2 regions of the Micrococcus sp. KT16 genome follow, and region 1 is predicted to be linked to the other one. Evidence: riboswitches for the same ligand, from Rfam matches in the RefSeq annotation. Region 1 holds a riboswitch; the other holds the start of a gene.

What was found. A riboswitch is a leader RNA that binds a small molecule or an ion and turns the genes downstream of it on or off. The one in region 1 is predicted to bind thiamine pyrophosphate.
Region 2: another riboswitch for thiamine pyrophosphate. It lies ahead of DE149_RS02035 (thiamine ABC transporter substrate binding subunit); the one in region 1 lies ahead of DE149_RS02640 (FAD-dependent oxidoreductase).

What each region holds. Positions count from the first base shown of each region.
Region 1 covers NZ_QNRG01000002.1:108,944-118,766, reverse strand. Annotated here, with positions in the region: gene DE149_RS02660 (membrane protein) at 1-566, opposite strand, end outside; gene thiD (bifunctional hydroxymethylpyrimidine kinase/phosphomethylpyrimidine kinase) at 640-1,494, shown strand; tRNA gene DE149_RS02650 (tRNA-Arg) at 1,691-1,763, opposite strand; gene thiE (thiamine phosphate synthase) at 1,850-2,593, opposite strand; TPP riboswitch at 2,615-2,745, shown strand; gene DE149_RS02640 (FAD-dependent oxidoreductase) at 2,739-3,908, shown strand; gene thiS (sulfur carrier protein ThiS) at 3,905-4,147, shown strand; gene DE149_RS02630 (thiazole synthase) at 4,151-4,969, shown strand; gene moeB (molybdopterin-synthase adenylyltransferase MoeB) at 4,966-6,162, shown strand; gene argS (arginine--tRNA ligase) at 6,280-7,950, shown strand; gene lysA (diaminopimelate decarboxylase) at 7,959-9,431, shown strand; gene DE149_RS02610 (homoserine dehydrogenase) at 9,603-9,823, shown strand, end outside.
Region 2 covers NZ_QNRG01000001.1:426,748-436,570, reverse strand. Annotated here, with positions in the region: gene DE149_RS02045 (ABC transporter ATP-binding protein) at 1-251, opposite strand, end outside; gene DE149_RS02040 (iron ABC transporter permease) at 251-1,981, opposite strand; gene DE149_RS02035 (thiamine ABC transporter substrate binding subunit) at 1,981-3,048, opposite strand; TPP riboswitch at 3,115-3,220, opposite strand; gene DE149_RS02030 (AI-2E family transporter) at 3,267-4,553, shown strand; gene DE149_RS02025 (agmatine deiminase family protein) at 4,519-5,568, opposite strand; gene DE149_RS02020 (bifunctional proline dehydrogenase/L-glutamate gamma-semialdehyde dehydrogenase) at 5,700-9,344, shown strand; gene DE149_RS02015 (thioesterase family protein) at 9,364-9,823, shown strand, end outside.

The DNA.
Region 1 (9,823 bases):
ACCGCGGCCCCCGGGTTCGCCAACCCCCACACCGCGACGCCGACGGCGACCACGATGATCAGGGGGACCACCACGGCCTGGACGCGCACGAGGCCCGTGATGCCGGCCAGCACCGAGACCACGCAGACGGTGGCCATCACCAGCGAGCCCACGAGCGAGGGCAGCCCGAACGCGGTGTGCACCGCCGCCCCGGCCCCGGCCAGCATGATCACCAGCGTCCCCAGCAGGGACGTGGTGATGGACAGGTCCGCGAACCAGGTGGGCACGCGCGACGTCGTGGGGTTCACGATCCGGTGGATGTCCGTGGTCCGCAGCTTCTGCGCCAGCCGCAGCACGATCACCGCGAGCAGGAAGAACAGCGCGCCGGCGATCACGAGCGCCCCCGTGCCGCCCCAGAGGCCGAAGCTCACGAAGTACTGCAGGATCTCGTTGCCCGAGGCGTACCCGGCGCCGATGGTGGTGCCGATGAACGTGGCGGCGATCCCGAGCGGGGAGGTCGGCCGCAGCGGCGCCGACTCCTCGGCTCGGCCGGGGTGCGCGGGAGAGCTCTCTGTGACGTGGGACATGCGACTACATTCTCATGGGCGGGATCGGCCCGGCCCGGGCGGCCGATCCGCCCCGACCCGAAGGAGCCCCCGCATGACCTCCGCCGTCCCCCGTGTGCTCAGCATCGCCGGCTCCGACTCCGGCGGCGGCGCCGGTGTCCAGGCCGACCTGAAGACCATCGCCGCGTGGGGCGGCTACGGGATGACCGCGATCACCGCGATCACCGCCCAGAACACGCAGGGCGTGCAGGCCGTCCACCCGCTGCCGGTGGACGTGGTGCGCGCCCAGCTCGACTCGGTCGCCGCCGACATCGCCGTGGACGCCGTGAAGATCGGCATGCTCGGCACGGTGGAGCTCATGCGGGCCGTCGCCGGCTGGCTCGAGGAGACCCGGCCCGCCGTCGTCGTGCTGGACCCGGTCATGGTGGCCTCGAGCGGGGACGCCCTCACCGCGGTCGGCGACGACGACGGGCGCGCCGCGTGGGCCCGGCTGCTGCGGGTGGCGCACCTGGTGACACCCAACCTGCCCGAGCTGGCCCGGCTGACCGGGCGGGACGCGACGGACTGGGACGCCGCCCTCGACGCGGCGCGGGGCCTGGCCGCCGAGCACGGGGTGACGGTGCTGCTCAAGGGCGGGCACCTGGACGAGACCGAGGCGCCCGAGGCCGCAGCGGCGGAGGTGCCGGACGCCGTCGTGCGCGTGGGCGGGGCCGTGCACGAGGTGCGCGGCCCGCGCGTGACGACCCGCGCCTCGCACGGCACCGGCTGCACCCTCTCCTCGGCCCTGGCCACGCTGGCCGGGGCGGGCCTGAGCTGGGACGACGCACTCGAGCGGGCCAAGCCGTGGCTGGCCGACGCGATGCGGGCGGGGGAGGCGCTCGCGGTCGGGGACGCCTCGCGGCCGACGTGGCACGGGCCCGTCGACCACGGTCATGCGCAGCGGGGCTGAGGGCGGGACCTCCGGGCTTCGACACGTTCGAGGCGGGAAATCCGGCGAATACGCACCTCGGGACGTCCTATGAGGTCGATTTCCCGCCTCGAATGCCGGTGACCCGGACCTCCCGCTCCGCTCGAGCGTCCGGGTCCGCAGAACGCAGAAGAGCCGGACCACCGTGTCGCCACGGGGGTCCGGCTCTGTTCGCTCGTGCCCCCGGCAGGATTCGAACCTGCGGCCTTCTGCTCCGGAGGCAGACGCTCTATCCCCTGAGCTACGGAGGCGGGGGTCGCGACGCGTCGAGCGCGTTGCGGACTCGTCGACTCTACACCATCAGGACGGCCCGTCCGTGACCTCCCCGCGGGGCGCGTCAGCCGGGCAGGCCCGCGCGCAGGGTCCGGGCCGCGGCCTCGGGGTCCTCGGCCTGCGTCACGGCGCGGACCACCACGATCCGTTCCGCCCCGGCCGCGCGGACCTCGGGCAGCCGGTCCGCGTCGACGCCGCCGATGGCGAACCACGGCCGCGCCCCCGCCGGGTCCTCCGCGTCCAGGCGTGCGGCGAGGGTCGGCAGTTCCAGTCCGACGGCGGCCCGGCCCGGCTTCGTGGGCGTCGCCCACACCGGCCCCGTGCAGAAGTAGTCCAGGCCGTCCTCCGCGCGGGCGCCGCGCACCTGCGCCTCGGTGTGGCACGAGCGGCCGAGCACCACGTCCGGGCCCAGCAGGGCGCGGCACTGCGCGGTGGTCAGGTCGGTCTGGCCCGTGTGGAACACGTCCACCCCGGCCAGGGCGGCGACGTCGGCGCGGTCGTTGGCGGCCGAGAGCGCCCCGTGCTCCCGGGCCAGCGGGACGAGCGTGGCGAACGCGGCCAGCTCGACCGCCACGTCCACGGCCTTGTCCCGCACCTGGATCACGTCTACTCCGCCGCGGAACGCCGCCGCGCAGAAGTCGGCGAACGCGGCCGTGTCGAGCGTGCCGTCCGGGCGCAGGAACCGCTGCAGGTCGGTGCAGACGTACAGCCGGGAGGCGGCGAGGCGGGCGCGGCGGCGCGCGCCGGGGCCGGTGCCGCCGTCGTCGCGGCCGGCCGCGGTCATCAGGAGCGGATCGGGGGAGTGCATGCGCCCACTGTGGCAGACTGGCCGCTGTTCCATGGGAGCCCGGGCCGCACACGCCGGGCTGAGAGGGCCGCAGGGGCGCACCGCGCCGGCGCGGCCGACCATCACCACTCGATGCGGGTCATGCCGCCGTGAGGAGGACCGGTCCGTGCACGTGGCCGTCGTCGGGGCCGGGATCATCGGCCTCACCGCCGCCGTGCGTCTGCGTGCCGCAGGCCACGCCGTCACCCTGATCGCCCCCGAGCTGGACGCCGCCGGGCGCCCGCACGCCGTGGCCGGGGCCACCCACGCCGCGGCGGGGATGCTCGCGCCGCTCGCCGAGACCCAGTTCAGCCAGGACGACCTCGCCCCGCTGCTGCAGGCCGGCTGGGAGGCCTACCCGGCCCTCGTGGACCTGCTCGCCGCCTTCACCGATGTGGAGACGGGCTTCCTCGCACAGGGCGCCTGGATCGTGGCCGCGGACCCCTCGGACGCCCGCGCCTGGGACCACGTGCTCGAGCACGCCTCGATCCTCGGTCGCCGGGTCGAGCCCGTCTCCGTCCGCGCGCTGCGCCGCGCCGAGCCCGCCCTGGCCCCGGGCCTGGCCGCCGGCTTCGACGCCCCGGACGACCATCAGGTGGACCCGCGACGGCTCGCCGCCGCCTGCGTCGCCGCCCTGCGCGCCGAGACCGGACCCGACGGCGGCCCGCTCCCGGTCGGCGCCGGACCCGCCGCCCGGTTCGTGGCCGGACGCGTCACCGCCGCCGGCCCGGAGGGCGAGGGGGTGCGCCTCACGCTGGCCGACGGGGGCGTCCTCACCGCCGACGGCGCGGTCCTCGCCGCGGGCCTGGGCCACCGCGGGATCGGCGGCGCGGCCACCGCCGTCGAGGTCCCGCTGCGCCCCGTCCACGGCGACGTGCTGCGTCTGCGGGTGCGCCCCGAGCAGCTGCTGCCGGGGGAGTCGCACCTGATCACCCGCACCGTCCGCGGCCTCGTCCACGGGCGCCAGGTCTACCTCGTGCCCCGCGCGGACGGCACCCTCGTGGTCGGCGCCTCGGCCCGCGAGGACGGCCTGGCCGGCACCTCCGCCGGGGCCGTGCTGGACCTGCTCGCCGACGCCGCCGCGATCCTGCCCGCCGTCCGCGAGTGCGAGCTGGTCGAGATCACCACCGCCGCCCGCCCCGGCACCCCCGACGACGCCCCGCGCGTGCTTACCGTGCCCGAGGCCCCGGGCGCCGTCGTCGCCACCGGCTTCCACCGTCACGGGATCCTGCTCGCCCCCTGGGCGGCCGGGCGGATCCTCGAGCTGCTGCACGCCCGCCTGAAGGAGATCGCATGAGCACCCTCACCCTGACCCTCAACGGAGAGCCCGCCGAGCTGGCCGTGGCCACCGTCCGCGACGTCGTCGCGCACGTCACCGGGCGCGCGATCGGCGAGGACGGCGCCGCCGCGGATGGGCGGCGGCTCGGCGTGGCCGTGGCGGTCGGCGGCGAGGTCGTGCCCCGGTCGGCCTGGGCCACCCGGGCGCTGGCCGCCGGGGACGAGGTCGACGTCGTCACCGCGGTGCAGGGGGGCTGAGCGATGGCCGAGCACCGCACCCCGCCCGCCGCCCCCGCGATCCCGCCGCTGCGGATCGGCGGCTACGACCTGGCCTCCCGGCTCATCATGGGCACGGGCGGCATCACCGACCTCACCGCCCTGGAGGGCGCCCTCGTCGCCTCCGGCACCACGCTCACCACCGTGGCGCTGCGCCGCTGGTCCGCGGACACCCGTGACGGCCTGGTCGCGCTGCTGGACCGCCTCGGTATCGACGTGCTGCCCAACACCGCCGGGTGCTACACCGCCCGGGACGCCGTGCTCACCGCCCGGCTCGGCCGGGAGGCGCTCGAGACCGACCTCGTGAAGGTCGAGGTCATCGCCGACGAGCGCACCCTGCTGCCCGACGTCGTCGAGACCCTCGAGGCCACCGAGCGGCTCGCCGCCGACGGCTTCACCGTCCTGGCCTACACGTCGGACGACCCCGCCATGGCGCTGCGCCTCGAACAGGCCGGCGCCGCCGCCGTCATGCCGCTGGGCTCGCCGATCGGCTCGGGGCTGGGCATCCTCAACCGCGCACACCTGGAGCTGATCGTCTCCCGCGCCTCCGTGCCGATCGTGCTCGACGCCGGCGTGGGCACCGCCTCGGACGTCGCCCTGGCGATGGAGGCCGGCTGCGACGCCGTGCTCGCCGCCTCGGCGATCACGCGCGCCGCCGAGCCCGCCCGCATGGCCCACGCGTGCCGGCTCGCGCTCGAGGCGGGCTTCCACGCCCGCCGTGCCGGGCGCATCCCGCGCCGCGAGCACGCCCTGGCCTCCTCGCCGATGGCCGGGCGGGTCACGGCCGAGGAGGACGAGCGGTGACCGCCGCCCTGGACCCCGCCGCCCGCGAGCCCCGCGACCTCACCGCGCTGTCCGACACCCAGCTCGAGCGCTTCGCCCGCCACCTGAGCCTGGACGGCTTCGGCCCAGAGGCCCAGCTGGCGCTGCTGCGCTCCCGCGTCCTCGTGGTCGGCGCCGGCGGCCTCGGGGCGCCCGTGCTGACCTACCTCGCCGCCGCGGGCGTGGGGGAGGTCCACGTGATCGACGACGACGTGGTGGACCGTTCCAACCTGCACCGCCAGGTGATCCACGCCGAGGCGGACCTCGGCCGCCCCAAGACCGCCTCCGCCGCCGCGACGATGCGCGGCCTGCACCCCGAGGTGCGCGTGGTCGAGCACCGCGAACGCCTGACCGCGGCCAACGCGCTCGAGCGGGTCGGCGCCGTGGACCTCGTGCTCGACGGCACGGACAACTACGCGACCCGCTACCTCGTGGCCGACGCGTGCGAGATCGCCGGCGTGCCCGTGGTGTGGGGCGCGATCCTGCGGTTCGCGGGGCAGGTGAGCGTGTTCGCCCCGGGCGGGCCGCTGTACCGGGACGTGTTCCCGGAGCGTCCCGAACCCGGCGAGGTGCCCTCGTGCGCGCAGGCCGGGGTGCTCGGGGTGCTGCCCGGGATCATCGGCTCCCTCATGGCGGCCGAGGCGATCAAGCTGCTCTCCGGGGTGGGCGAGCCCCTGGTCGGGCGGCTGCTCTCCGTGGACGCCCTGACGATGCGCTTCCGTGAGCTGCGGCTCGTGGCCGACCCCGAGCGGACCCCCGTGACGGACCTGTCCGCCCACGCGGCCCAGGCCCCCCGCCCGGACGACGCCGACGCCCCCGACTCGGCGGAGGCGTGCGGCGCCGCGGGCGGGGAGATCGCCCCCGCCGCGCTGGCCGCCCTGCTCGCCGACCCCGCCCGGGCCGCGTCCCTCACCCTGCTCGACGTCCGCGAGGACTGGGAGCGCCGCCTGCGCCGCGTCGAGGCCCCCGCGGCGGTGGCCGATCGACACGTCCCGCTCGAGGCCGTCCTCGCGGAGCCGGCGGCCCACGCGCCCGGGCAGGACCGCGTCCTGGTGGTCTACTGCGCCGCCGGAGCCCGCTCGGCCCGGGCGCGGGACGCCGTCGTCGGGGCCGACCCGGGCGCCGGCGGGCGCGTCCTGTCCCTCGCCGGCGGCCTCGCCGCCTGGCCCGCCTGACCCCCCCCACCCCGACGAACCCTGCGAGATGGCCCCCACCGCGGGCCGGAGGGGGCCATCTCGCAGGGTTCGTTCGCACGCGCACGGGCGCGGCGGCCCTTCCGTAGACTTGCGCGGGTGAAGCCCGAAGACCTCTCCGCCCTGCTGTCCGCTGTCCTCACCGACGCCGTCGATGCCGGTGACCTCCCCGCCGCGCTGCGGGAGGAGATCACCCCCGCGCGCGTGAAGGTGGAGCGACCCCGCAGCCGCGAGCACGGCGACTGGGCCACCAACGTCGCCCTCCAGCTGGGCAAGAAGGCCGGGATGGCCCCGCGCGACCTCGCCGGGCTCGTGGCCGAGCGCCTGACCGACAAGCCGGGCATCGCCGCCGTCGACGTCGCCGGCCCCGGCTTCCTCAACGTCACCCTGGACGCGGCCTCGGCCGGCGCCCTGGCCCGCGAGATCGTCGAGGCCGGCCCGGAGTACGGCCGCAACGACGCCCTGGCCGGGCACACCGTGAACATGGAGTTCGTCTCCGCCAACCCCACCGGCCCGCTGCACATCGGCCACACCCGCTGGGCCGCGCTGGGCGACGCGATCGCACGCCTGCTGCGCGCCTCGGGCGCGGACGTCACCGCCGAGTACTACATCAACGACGCCGGCAACCAGATGAACGTGTTCGCCGACTCGGTCCTCGCCCGCCTGCACGGCCGTGACGTCCCCGCGGGCGGCTACCCGGGCGCGTACGTGCAGGAGCTGGCCGACGCCGTCGCCCTCGAGCACCCGGACGTGCGCGAGCTGACGGACGAGGCCGCCCGCCCGGTGGTCCGCGAGGCCGCGTACCGGCTCCAGATGCAGGACATCAAGGACACGCTCGCCGCCTTCGACGTGCACTTCGACGTGTTCACCTCGGAGCAGACGCTCCACGACTCCGGCGCGATCGAACAGGCCGTGCAGCGGCTGCGCGAACAGGGCCACATCGAGGACCGCGAGGGCGCCGTGTGGCTCAAGACCACCGACTTCGGCGACGACAAGGACCGCGTGCTCATCCGCGCCAACGGCGAGCCCACCTACTTCGCCGCCGACGCCGCCTACTACCTCCACAAGCGCGACCGCGGCTTCGAGGAGAAGGTGTACCTGCTCGGCGCCGACCACCACGGCTACGTGAACCGCCTCAAGGCGATCGCCGCCGCCGCCGGCGACGACCCGGCGACGAACATCGAGATCCTCATCGGCCAGCTCATCTCGGTCAACGGCGCGAAGCTCTCCAAGCGCGCCGGCAACATCATCGAGCTCAAGGACCTCGTGGAGTGGCTCGGCCGCGACGCCCTGCGCTACGACCTGGCCCGCTACCCCGCGGACTCGCCCCTGACGATCGACCCCGAGCTGCTGCGCTCCGCCACGAACGACAACCCCGTCTATTACGTGCAGTACGCCCACGCCCGCGCCTCGGGCGCGGCGCGCACCGCGCAGGCCCACGGCGTGGACCGCTCCGAGTTCGACGCCGCCCTGCTCACCCACGCCACCGAGTCGGAGCTGCTGGCCCAGCTGGCGGAGTTCCCGGCCGTCGTCGGCGCGGCGGCGCGCCTGCGCGAGCCGCACCGCGTGGCCCGACACCTCGAGGTGATCGCCGGGGCCTACCACTCGTGGTACGCCGCCTGCCGGATCGTGCCCATGCCCACCGACGACGGCACGCCGCGCCCCGTCGAGACCCTCAACCGCACCCGCCTGTGGCTCAACGACGCCACCGCCCAGGTGCTGGCCAACGGCCTCGGCCTGCTCGGCGTGACCGCCCCGGAGAAGATGTGAGCGCCCGGATGACGACGCCGCAGCCCGCCCCCGCCTCCCCGCTCGCCCCCGCCTGGCTCCCCGCGCCGGGGGACCCGGACGCGCTCGTGCCCGGCCTGTGGGCCGCCGGCGTGGACCGCGCCGCCGACGGCGAGCTCACCGTCCAGGGCCTGCGCGCGAGCGCGCTCGCCGCGGAGTTCGGCACGCCGCTGCTCGTGGTGGACGAGGACGACTTCCGCGCCCGCGCCCGCGCGTTCCGCGAGGGCTTCGACACCGCGTTCGCCGACCTGTGCGGGGGAGCGGACGTCTACTACGCCGGCAAGTCCATGCTCACCCTCTCCACCGCCCGCTGGGCGGCCGAGGAGGGCCTGCGCGTGGACACCGCCTCCGGCGGCGAGCTGGCGATCGCGCTGGCCGCCGGTGTCGACCCGGCCCACATCGGCCTGCACGGCAACAACAAGTCGGACGCCGAGCTGCGCACCGCCCTCGAGGCGGGCGTGGGCCGGATCATCGTGGACTCGCTCGACGAGCTCACCCACCTGGCCGCGCTCGCGGCCGAGGCCGGCCGCCGCGCCCCCGTGATGCTCCGGCTGACCCCGGGCGTGCACGCGCACACCCACGACTTCATCGCCACCGCGCACGAGGACCAGAAGTTCGGCCTCTCCCTGGCCCCGGCCTCCACCGACCGGGACGGCAACGTGGCCGGCCGCTCGCCGGCCGCCGTCGCCGTGGCCGCGGCCCTGGCGGCCGAGTCGATCGACCTGCTGGGCGTGCACTGCCACATCGGGTCCCAGATCTTCGAGGCCGAGGGCTTCGGGCTGGCGGCCGGACGCGTGCTCGAGTTCCTCGCCGAGGTCAAGGCCGAGCACGGGGTGGAGCTGGCCGAGCTCGACCTCGGCGGCGGCCACGGCATCGCCTACACGGCCGTGGACGAGCCGCGCCCGGCCGCGGAGATCGCCGACGCCCTCGCCGACGACGTCCAGAAGACCGTCGAGCGCCTCGGCCTGAGGTGCCCGCGGGTCTCGCTCGAGCCGGGGCGGGCCATCTCAGGCCCCGCGGGCCTGACCCTCTACACGGTCGGGGTGACCAAGACCGTGGACGCGGACGCCCCCGACGGCGGCACCGCGGCCCGCCGCTACGTCGCCGTGGACGGCGGCATGTCCGACAACCCGCGTCCCGTGCTCTACGACGCCGACTACACCGCCGTCTCCGCGCGCCGCACCTCGGAGGCCGAGCCGGTGCTCTCCCGTGTGGTGGGCAAGCACTGTGAGTCCGGCGACATCCTGGTCCGCGACGTGTACCTGCGGGCCGACCTGGGCCGCGGCGACCTGCTGGCGGTGCCGGCCACGGGCGCGTACACGCACGTGATGTCCTCGAACTACAACGCGCTGGCCCGCCCGGCCGTCGTCGCGGTCTCCGGCGGGCAGGCGCGGGTGATCATCCGCCGCGAGACGCAGGAGGACCTGTTCGCCCGCGAGGCCGATCCGCGCCTCGCCCGCTGAGGACGCGGGCGAGGCGCACCCGGCCGTCGGCCTCGGGCCCGGGTGGGTCCGTCCCGCTCTGCGGACACCGAGTGTCGCGCGGTGGGACGGGCCGGGGCGCCGCGCTAGATTCGAGGCCAGCCGGGCCGCGCGGTCGCGCGGGCCCGACCCCACCCTGGATCACGGAGGACCATGCCCCAGCACACCGACGCCCCCACCGCACTCAAGGTCGCCCTGCTGGGCGGCGGGACCGTGGGGTCCCAGACCGCCCGGATCCTCACCGAGGACGCCGACATCCTGCGGGACCGCGTGGGCGCCGACCTCGAGCTCACGGGCATCGCGGTGCGGGACACGGGCGCGACGCGCGACTGGCAGGCGGACCCGGCGCTCTACACGACCGACGCCGAGGCGCT
Region 2 (9,823 bases), on a different contig from region 1:
ACGCCCCGGCGGTGCGTCGGCACCGCCGCCACGTCCCGCCCGTCGAGCTCCACCGTGCCCGCCACGACGTCCTCGAGCCCGGCGATCCCGCGCAGGATCGTGGACTTGCCCGAGCCGGAGGCGCCCACGAGCGCCACGATCTCCCCGGCGGCCACGTCCAGGTCCGTCCCCCGCACGGGGGTGGAGCCGTCCGGATAGCGGATCGCCACGTCCCGGAGCCGGAGGGAGGCCCCCGTCGTCGTCGGCGTCATCACAGACCTCCCGCCCCGGCCGGGCCCCGGGGGCGCAGCCGCTCGCACACCAGCATGATCCCGGCGCTCAGCACGGCCAGCACCGTGGCCGCCGCGAGCGCCATCCCGTAGTTGTCCGCGCCCGGCCGGCCCAGCAGCCGGGCGATCAGCACCGGCAGGGTGGGCGCGGACGGGCTCGCCAGGAAGCTCGTGGCCCCGAACTCACCCAGGGACACCGCGAACGCGAAGCCCGCGGCCACGCCCACGCCGCGGGCGAGGAACGGGCCGTCCACCGTGGCCAGCACCCGCCACGGGCCCGCCCCGAGGGTGCGTGCGGCCTCCCGCAGCCGCGGGTCCACCGCCGCGAGCACGGGCACGAGCGCCCGCACCGCGAGCGGCAGCGCCACCACCGCCTGGGCCAGCGGCACGAGCACGCCCGAGGCCGCCAGCTCCGGGAACGTGGCCCGCAGGGACACGACGAAGCCGAAGCCCACGGTCACCGCGGACACCCCGAGCGGCAGGAGCAGGGCGCCGTCGAGGGCCCGCTGGGCCGCCAGCGCCGCGCGTGAGCGGAAGGGCCGGGTCAGCAGCAGGGCCAGCGGCACGGCCACCACGAGCGTCACAAGCGTGGCGTCCACGGCCACCCGCAGGGACTGTTCGAGCGCCTGGGCCGGCGTCGACCCGCCCACGAACCCGCTGCCCGCGCTCGTCGCCAGCAGCCGGTAGTTGCCCAGCCCCCAGCCGTGGCGGGTGTGGAAGGAGCGCACCACGAGCGTCAGGATCGGCGCCACCACGAGCGCCACCACCGCGAGCATCACGGCCACCGGGACCGCGTCCGCGCGCGTGAGCCGGGCCGGCGGCGTCTCCCGCAGCCGCAGTGCCCGCTGGGTGCGCGCCGCCGTCACGCCGGAGACCACGACGGCGGCCAGCACCACCGCGAACTGCAGCACGGAGAACACCGCCGCGGTCCGCAGGTCCAGGTAGACGGAGGTCTGCACCCAGATCTCCGACTCGAGCGTGCCGTAGCCGGGCCGGCCGAGCGTCTGGACGATGCCGAACGCGGACGCGCAGAACAGGAACACCAGCGCCGCGCTCGCGGCGATCGCCGGGGCGAGCTGGGGCAGCGTCACGGTGCGGAACGCCCGCCACGGCGAGGCGCCCAGGGTGCGGGCGGCCTCGGTCTGGCGCGGGTCCAGCGCGTTCCACAGCGCGCCCACCTGGCGCACCACCACGGACACGTTGAAGAAGACCATGGCCAGCACGACGGCGGTGGTCGTCTGGTCCAGCCCGGTGAAGCCGAGCGGTCCGCCGGGGGCGAGCAGGGCGCGGAACGCGACGCCGACCACCACCGTGGGCAGCACGAACGGCACGAGCACGAGGGCGCGGAGCACGGCCCGCCCCGGGATGCGACGCCGGTGCAGCACGAACGCGGTCGGCAGGCCGAGCGCCACCGAGACCACCGTGCCGGCGGCGGCCATGCCGAGCGTCTGGCCGAGGATGCGCCACGTGCGCTCGCGGGCGAGGGTCTCCCCGAAGGCGGTGAGGTCCACGGCGCCGGTGAACGCGTCGGCGTCGCCGCCGATCCCGCGCCAGAGCATGGCCGCCACGGGCCACGCGAAGAAGACGAGCAGGAAGGCGACCGGCAGGACGGCGGCCACCAGCCACCACGGGCCGAGCCCGTCCCCCCGGCCGCGGGCCCGCCGGCGCGGCAGGTCCGTGCCGGGGGCCGCGACCTCGGTGAGCGCGGACATCAGCGCCGGGAGGCCTCGGACAGGGCGGTCCACTCCTTCAGCAGGTCCTCGCGGCGCTCGTCGATGCGGGCGGGGTCCGGGGTGATGGCGTCCTCGACGAGCGGCGCGTTCTGCGCCCACTCCTCGGGCAGCTGCACCGACTCGTCGATCGGGTACATGTACATCGACTCGGGCAGGGCGGACTGGACCTCCTCGGTGCGCATGAAGTCCACGAACGCCTGCGCGCCCTCGGGGTTCTTCGCGCCCTCGAGCACGCCGGCGTACTCGACCTGCGGGGTGCAGGAGTCCTCGATCACCTCGGTCTCGGGGGCGAACGCGGGGGAGGAGGAGTAGGAGAGCACCACCGGGAACCGACCCTTGCCCTCGCCGCCGGAGAAGTCCGAGTTGTAGGCGTCGGACCAGCTGTCGGCGATCTTGCCCCCGTTCTCCATCAGGCCCCGCCACCAGTCCTGCCAGCCGTCGTCGCCGTACTTCTCCGTGGTGGCCGCGAGCAGCGCCAGGCCGGGGGAGGAGGCCACGGGGGAGGTGGCGACCGTCAGCTTCGCGTACTCGGGGTCGTCGAGCTGGTCGATCGAGGTGGGGGCCTGGACGTCGTGGGCCTCGAACCATGCCGGATCCGTGTTGAAGCACACCTGGCCCTGGTCCACCGGGGTCATGCGGTCCTCCACCATCCGGTCCTGTGCGGAGGCGGGCAGGTCCTGCGGGGTGTATTCGGCGACGACGCCCTCGCGGACGAGGCGGTGCGCCGAGTGGTCCTCCACGCCGTAGACGCCGTCCACGGTGGGCTCGTCCTTGGCCAGCAGGAGCTGGTTCACCACGCTGCCGGCGTCGCCGGGGGCCGTGGTCTTCAGGGTGTAGCCGGACTCCTGCTCGAACTTCTGGACGAGCTCCTCGGGCAGGTTGAACGAGTCGTGCGTCATGATCGTCACGGTCGTCGACTCGCCGCCGCCGGCCCCGGAGGCGGCCGACGACGCCCCGTCGCCGGACGAGCCGGACACCGAACAGCCGGTGAGGGCGAGGGCGGCCACCGAGAGGGCGGCGAGGGCGCGGTGCGGGGTGCGGGACATGGCGGTTCTCCTCTGGGACGGCAGAGGGGCCGGGACGAGGCCGCCACCGGAATCCCGGGACGACGTCGACCGGGAGACTCGACTTCCTTCGCCGGTGCGGACCGGAGCAGGTTCGAGGGTCTGCGGCGGACCGCACTCTCAGCGCCGCGCGGGCGCTCCCCTGTCGATGTGGACTGGTCCCGACCCTACCCCGTCCGGCCCGCGCATAGACTGCCCGCGTGAGCGCCGCACAGCCCGCGGGGGTGACCCCGCCGCCCGCCTCGTCCAGCCCCGCCTCCGACTGGGACATCCGCCGCCCCCACCGCATGTGGCCGCGCATGCTGGTGATCGTCCTGACGCTCGCGGGCCTGGTGCTGGTGGTGCAGTTCTTCCAGGGGATCGCCTCCATCGCGGCGCCTGTGTTCCTGGGGCTGAACCTCGTGATCGTGGCCTACCCCCTGCAGGCCTGGCTCATCCGCCGGGGCCTGCACCCCGTGCTCGGGGCCGCCACCACCGTCCTGCTGGTCGTCGCGGTGATGGCCGTGTTCGGGGGCATGATGGTGTGGTCCGGCCTCGAGCTGGTGGCGGAGCTGCCCAAGTACGCGGACCGCTTCCAGCAGATCGTCCTGGACGTCTCGCACTGGCTCAACGAGCGCGGCGTGACCCCGGACATGGTGTCCCAGCAGCTGGCCTCGATCGACATGAGCGCCGTCACCGGGACGGCCGTCAGCGCCATCACGAAGATCGCCACGAACGTCTACGCGGTCTTCGGCCTGCTCGTCACCGTGATCATGGGCATGTTCTTCTTGGCCATGGACTCGATGGACGTCGAACGCCGCGTCCGCCTGCTCAGCACCGCCCGCCACGAGTTCGGCCACGCCCTGGTCGAGTTCGCCCAGGGCGTGCGCCGCTACTGGGTGGTCACCACGGTGTTCGGCCTGATCGTGGCGGTGCTGGACGTGATTGCCCTCATGCTGATCGGCGTGCCGCTCGCGCTCGTGTGGGGCGTGCTCAGCTTCCTCACCAACTACATCCCGAACATCGGCTTCATCATCGGCCTGCTGCCGCCGGCCGTCCTGGGCCTGGCGGCGGGCGGCTGGTCCGACTTCCTGTGGGTGGTGGTCAGCTACTCGGTGCTGAACTTCGTGCTGCAGTCCGTGATCCAGCCCAAGGTGGCCGGCGACGCGATCGGCGTGATCCCCACCGTCAGCTTCCTCTCCCTGCTCTTCTGGGCCTGGGTCCTCGGCCCGCTCGGCGCCATCCTCGCGCTGCCCTGCACGCTGCTGGCCAAGGCCGTGCTGATCGACGCCGACCCGAACGCCCGCTGGATCAACGCGCTCATCGCCTCGGACCTGAAGGGGATGGAGCGCCGTCAGTCCTCGCTCCTGGAACGGCTGCGCCCGGCGGCCTGGCGCTCGGACGCGCACGGGAAGGACGAGGACCGCGCCCCGACGGACGGCGGGGACGACGACGGCCCCGCGACCGACGAGGTCACGGGCGGGGCTGGAGCAGCACCAGGTCGTTGAGCGCGCCGGCCAGCCGCAGCAGCGGCGGGGCGGGGAACGACAGCTGGGGCAGCCCCGGGTGCAGTGCCGCGCACGCGGCGGCCGCGGCCTCCTCGCCCGCGGCGTCCTCGAACGCCGGCCGCAGCACCGCAGCGCCCAGCGGCAGCGTGTCCAGGAGGGAGCGGGGGCCCCGCTCGGCCGGGTCGTACTCGGCGGGCTGCGCCGCCCCGGTCACCGTGCGCACGCGCAGGGGCCGGCCGGCGGCGTCGTCGGCGCCCTGCAGGAAGCGCAGCGCCGCCGCGGCGTACGGGTGCTCGGGGTGGAACCGGTCGCCGCGCCAGTGCACGGCGGCCTCGCCGTCGCCCTGCAGGCGCACCCACGAGGCCAGGTGACCGGGCCCGCCCCACGGCCCGGTGTCCGGCCGCGGTGCCGGCGGCACCCACAGCACCCGGGTGATCCCCAGCAGGGCGGCGAACTCGGCGGCCACCTGGCCGGGGGTCCACGCGCCGTTGATCCGCCCGTCCAGCACGGGGTCCGCGGCCACCACGGCCGTCCCCTCGCCGTCGGTCACCCAGGCCCCGCGCGGGGCGCACAGCAGGGGGGTGAGCAGCGGCAGTCCCGCCGCCTCCGCCACGGCCGTCGCGGCCGCGCCGTCGAGCGGCCCGGTCCCGGTCAGTCCCGCGGCGCTGCGCCAGGCGACGGCGGCCAGGCCCTCGGGGCGGCGGACGAAGCTCGGCCCGGTGCGGCCCAGCAGCGGTGAGCCCACGGGCGCGCGCAACAGGTCCACCTCCGGGGGCACCAGCCGCGCCGCCCCGGCGTCGCGCGGGTGGGCGAGCACGGTGACCGGCAGCACGGCGGCGAGCGTCTCGGCCAGGCCCACGACGGCGTCCCGCGTCTCCTCCAGCAGCGTCGGCACCGGGTGGCGGTGGGGCAGGACGAGCCAGGCCCGCTCGGGCGGGTCCTCGGGTCCGGGCACGGGCACGACGACGTCCCGGCGCTCCCGCGCGTCGGTGGGGGCGGGGTCGACGGCGGCCATGGCGGACGGGCTCCTGGGAAGACGGCGGCGACGCGCGGGCGCGCGGCGAGGGGATGTCCATCGAGCATAGGCGTCTGACAGGAAGCCGCGGCGGTTTGACCTGTGACCCGGCACACGTGCAGAGTGCGGCCATGACCGCGATGTTCTCCGCCCAGGACCACGACGATCTCGACCGGGTCCTCGGCGCGACCGGCGGGATTCCCGACCCCGCCGACCTGCACGCCCTCGCCGACGACGCCGTCGCGCAGGTGAGGCGCTGGCTCGCCGAGTCCCGCGACCATGAGGCCGACTTCGCGGCCCGCCAGCTGGCGGGCGCCCTGAAGGAGCCGGGCGGCCTCGACTTCATCGTGCGCTTCGTGGACCACGTGGTCCGTCCCGAGGACCCCGCGATCGCCGCCCGGGCGCTGCGGGAGCTCGCCGGTCGCGCCCCCGGCTTCCTGCCCCCGGCCCTGCGCGCCGTCCTCGGCGTCGGCGGCCGCGCCGCCCCGCTCGTGCCGCGCATCGCCGTCCCCACGGCCCGCCGCGTGCTGCGGCACATGGTCTCCCACCTGATCGTCGACGCGCGGGACCGACAGCTCGGCAAGGCCATCGCGGCCCTGCGCGACGAGCACACCCGGCTGAACATCAACCTGCTGGGCGAGGCGATCCTCGGCCAGGGCGAGGCGGACCGCCGGCTCGAGGGCATCGCCGCGCTGATCCGCCGCGACGACGTCGACTACGTGTCCGTGAAGGTCTCCGCCGCCACCGCCCCGCACGCGCCCTACGCGTTCGACGAGGCCGTCGCGGACATCACCGAGCGGCTCACCCCGCTGTTCGAGCTCGCCCGGGACCGGGACACCTTCATCAACCTGGACATGGAGGAGTACCGCGACCTCGACCTCACGCTCAACGTGTTCACCGCCCTGCTCGAGCAGCCGGGCCTGCGCGACTACGAGGCCGGCATCGTGCTGCAGGCCTACCTGCCGGACGCGCTCGCGGCCATGGTGCGCCTGCAGGAGTGGGCCGCGCGCCGCGTCGCCGCCGGCGGCGCCCCGGTCAAGGTGCGCGTGGTCAAGGGCGCCAACCTGCCCATGGAGCGGATGCAGGCCTCCCTGACGGGCTGGCCGCTGGCCACGGTGGGCTCGAAGCAGGAGGCGGACACCAACTACAAGCGCGTGCTCAACTACGCGCTCACCCCGGAGCATCTGGCCCACGTACGCATCGGCGTGGCCGGGCACAACCTCTTCGACGTCGCCCTGGCCCACCGGCTGATCGAGCGCCGCGGGCTCGACCCGGCCGCGGTGGAGTTCGAGATGCTGCTCGGCATGGCCACCGGCCAGGCCGCCGCCGTCCGGGCCGACGTCGGCGCCCTGCTGCTCTACACGCCCGTGGTGCGGCCCGAGGAGTTCGACGTGGCGATCTCCTACCTCGTGCGCCGCCTCGAGGAGGGCGCCTCCCCGGAGAACTTCATGTCCGCCGTGTTCGACCTGGACGCGGACGCGGACCTGTTCGCCCGCGAGGAGGAGCGCTTCCGCGCCTCGCTGCGCCACCTGGACGCGGCCGTGCCCCGTCCGAACCGCCTCCAGGACCGGTCCCGCGGGGAGGACGGGCCGACCCCCGCCCCCGTGGACGGCTTCGCCAACACCCCGGACACGGACCCCGCGCTGCCCGGCAACCGGGAGTGGGCCCGCCGGATCCTCGCGGCCGTCCCGGGCTCGGACCTCGGGACGGACACCGTCCGCGCCCACCGCGCCACCACGGCCGACGACGCCCGCGCCGCCATCGCCGCCACCGCCGACCCCGGCGCCCGCTGGGGCTCGCTCACCGGCCACGAGCGCGCCGACGCGCTGGACGCCGTCGGACGGGCCCTGCACGCCGGCCGGGCCCGCCTGCTGGAGGTGGCCGCCGCCGAGACCGGCAAGACCCTGGACCAGGGCGACCCCGAGGTCTCCGAGGCCGTGGACTTCGCGCACTACTACGCGCGCCTGGCCCGCGGCCTGGACGCGGTGGAGGGCGCCCGCGCCGTGCCCGTCCGCCTGACCCTGGTGATCCCGCCGTGGAACTTCCCCGTGGCCATCCCGGTCGGGGGCGTCCTCGCCGCGCTCGGCGCCGGCTCGCCCGTGGTGTTCAAGCCGGCCCCGCAGTCCGAGCGGACGGGCGCGGTCGCGTGGGAGCTGATCGTGGCCGGGCTGCGGGACTCGGGCCTGTTCGACGACGGCGGCCCGCTCGCCGGGCACGACCCCGCGGACCTCGTGCGCCTGGTGACGCTGGCGGACGAGGACGAGGCGGAGGTCGGCGCGGCGCTCGTGACCGACCCGGCCGTCGAGCGGCTCATCCTCACCGGCAGCTGGGACACCGCACGGCTGTTCAAGGGGATGCGCCCCGACCTGCACCTGCTCGCCGAGACCTCCGGCAAGAACGCCGTGATCGTGACCCCGTCCGCGGATCTGGACCTGGCCACGAAGGACGTGGTCCAGTCCGCGTTCGGTCACGCCGGCCAGAAGTGCTCGGCGTCCTCCCTCGTGGTGCTCGTCGGCTCCGTGGCGACCTCCGAGCGCTTCCACCGGCAGCTGCTGGACGCGGCCTCGTCCCTGCACGTGGCGCACCCCGTGGACCCGCGCGCCGAGATGGGCCCCGTGATCGAGGCCCCCGGCGAGAAGCTGCGTCGCGGGCTCACCGAGCTCGGCCCGGGGGAGCGGTGGGCCCTGCGTCCGCGGCAGCTGGACGAGACGGGTCGCCTGTGGAGCCCGGGCATCCGCTCCGGCGTCCGCCCCGGCGCCGACGCCCACCTCACCGAGTACTTCGGCCCCGTGCTGGCCGTGATGACGGCCGAGACGCTCGAGGAGGCGATCGGGATCGTGAACGCCGTGGATTACGGCCTCACCTCCGGGCTGCACTCGCTGGACCGGGAGGAGATCGACGTGTGGCTGCGCGGCGTGCGCGCCGGCAACCTTTACGTGAACCGCGGCATCACCGGGGCCATCGTGCGCCGCCAGCCCTTCGGCGGCTGGAAGCGTTCCGTCGTCGGCCCCACCACGAAGGCCGGCGGGCCGCACTACCTGCATGGCCTCGTGGACTGGGAGGACGCGCCCACGTGGGCCGGGGGAGAGGGACGGCCCGGGGCCGAGGCCGACGGTGCGGGCGCATCCTGGCTCGAGACCGCCCGCGCCCTCGACACCCACGCGTGGACCACCGTGTTCGGGGTGGCCACGGACGTCTCCGCGCTCGAGGCCGAGCGGAACGTGCTGCGTCACGTCCCCACCCCGGTCCTCGTGCGCCGGCACTCGGGGCCCGCCGACCACCTGCTGCGCATCGTCTCCGCCGGCCTGCGCGCCGGGGCGCCCATGACCGTGAGCCTGCGCCCGACCCCCACCGCGGAGGGGCCCGACGCGGACGGGCTCTCGGCCGAGGCCGTGCGCGGCCGGGTGGAGGAGCTGGTCCGGTCCGTCCGCACGGAGGGTGCCGGCACGTCCGCGCCGGTGGACGTCGTCGTCGAGGACGACGCCGCGTTCCACGACCGCGCCCGGCGGCTGGCCCTCATCCCGCCCGCAGCGGAGGGCGGCGGCGACGCACGGATCCGGCTCGTCGCCGACTGGGCCGGCGACCGGGAGGCGGCCGAGGCGGCGCGGAGCGCGCTCCACGCGGCGCTCGGCGACACCCCCGACGTGGCGGTCTACGCTGGCCCCGTGGTGAGCGCCGGCGAGGTGGAGCTGCTGCCGTTCCTGCACGAACAGGCCGTGTCCGTGACCGCCCACCGGTTCGGCACGCCGGACCATCTGACCGAGGGGGTCCTGTGACCCCGAGGAGGAACATCCGATGCATCTGATCCCCCGCACGATCTGGGTCGTCGCCCGCGCGCGTCGCCGCCCGCGCGCCGGACTCTGGGAGCCGACGACGCTGCCGATGCGCGCCCTGCCCACGGACGTGGACATGGCCCTGCACGTCAACAACGGCCAGTACTTCGGGCTGTTCGACCTCGGCCGCTTCGACGCGATGGTCCGCACCGGCCTGTGGGACGAGATCCGCCGTCGCGGCTGGACGCCCGTGGTGCAGGCCGAGCAGATCGCGTTCCGCCGCTCGGTGACCCTGGGGCAGCGGTTCGACGTGGAGACGCGGATGATCGGCCTGGATGAGCGCGCGGTGTGGTTCGAGCAGCGCGTGGTGGTCGACGGCGACGTCGCGGTGCGCGCGTACATCTGCACGCGCCTGCGCAAGAAGGACGGCCGCCCCGTGGAGAACGACGAGGTCCGGGCGATCGCGGCGGCGGCCGGCCACG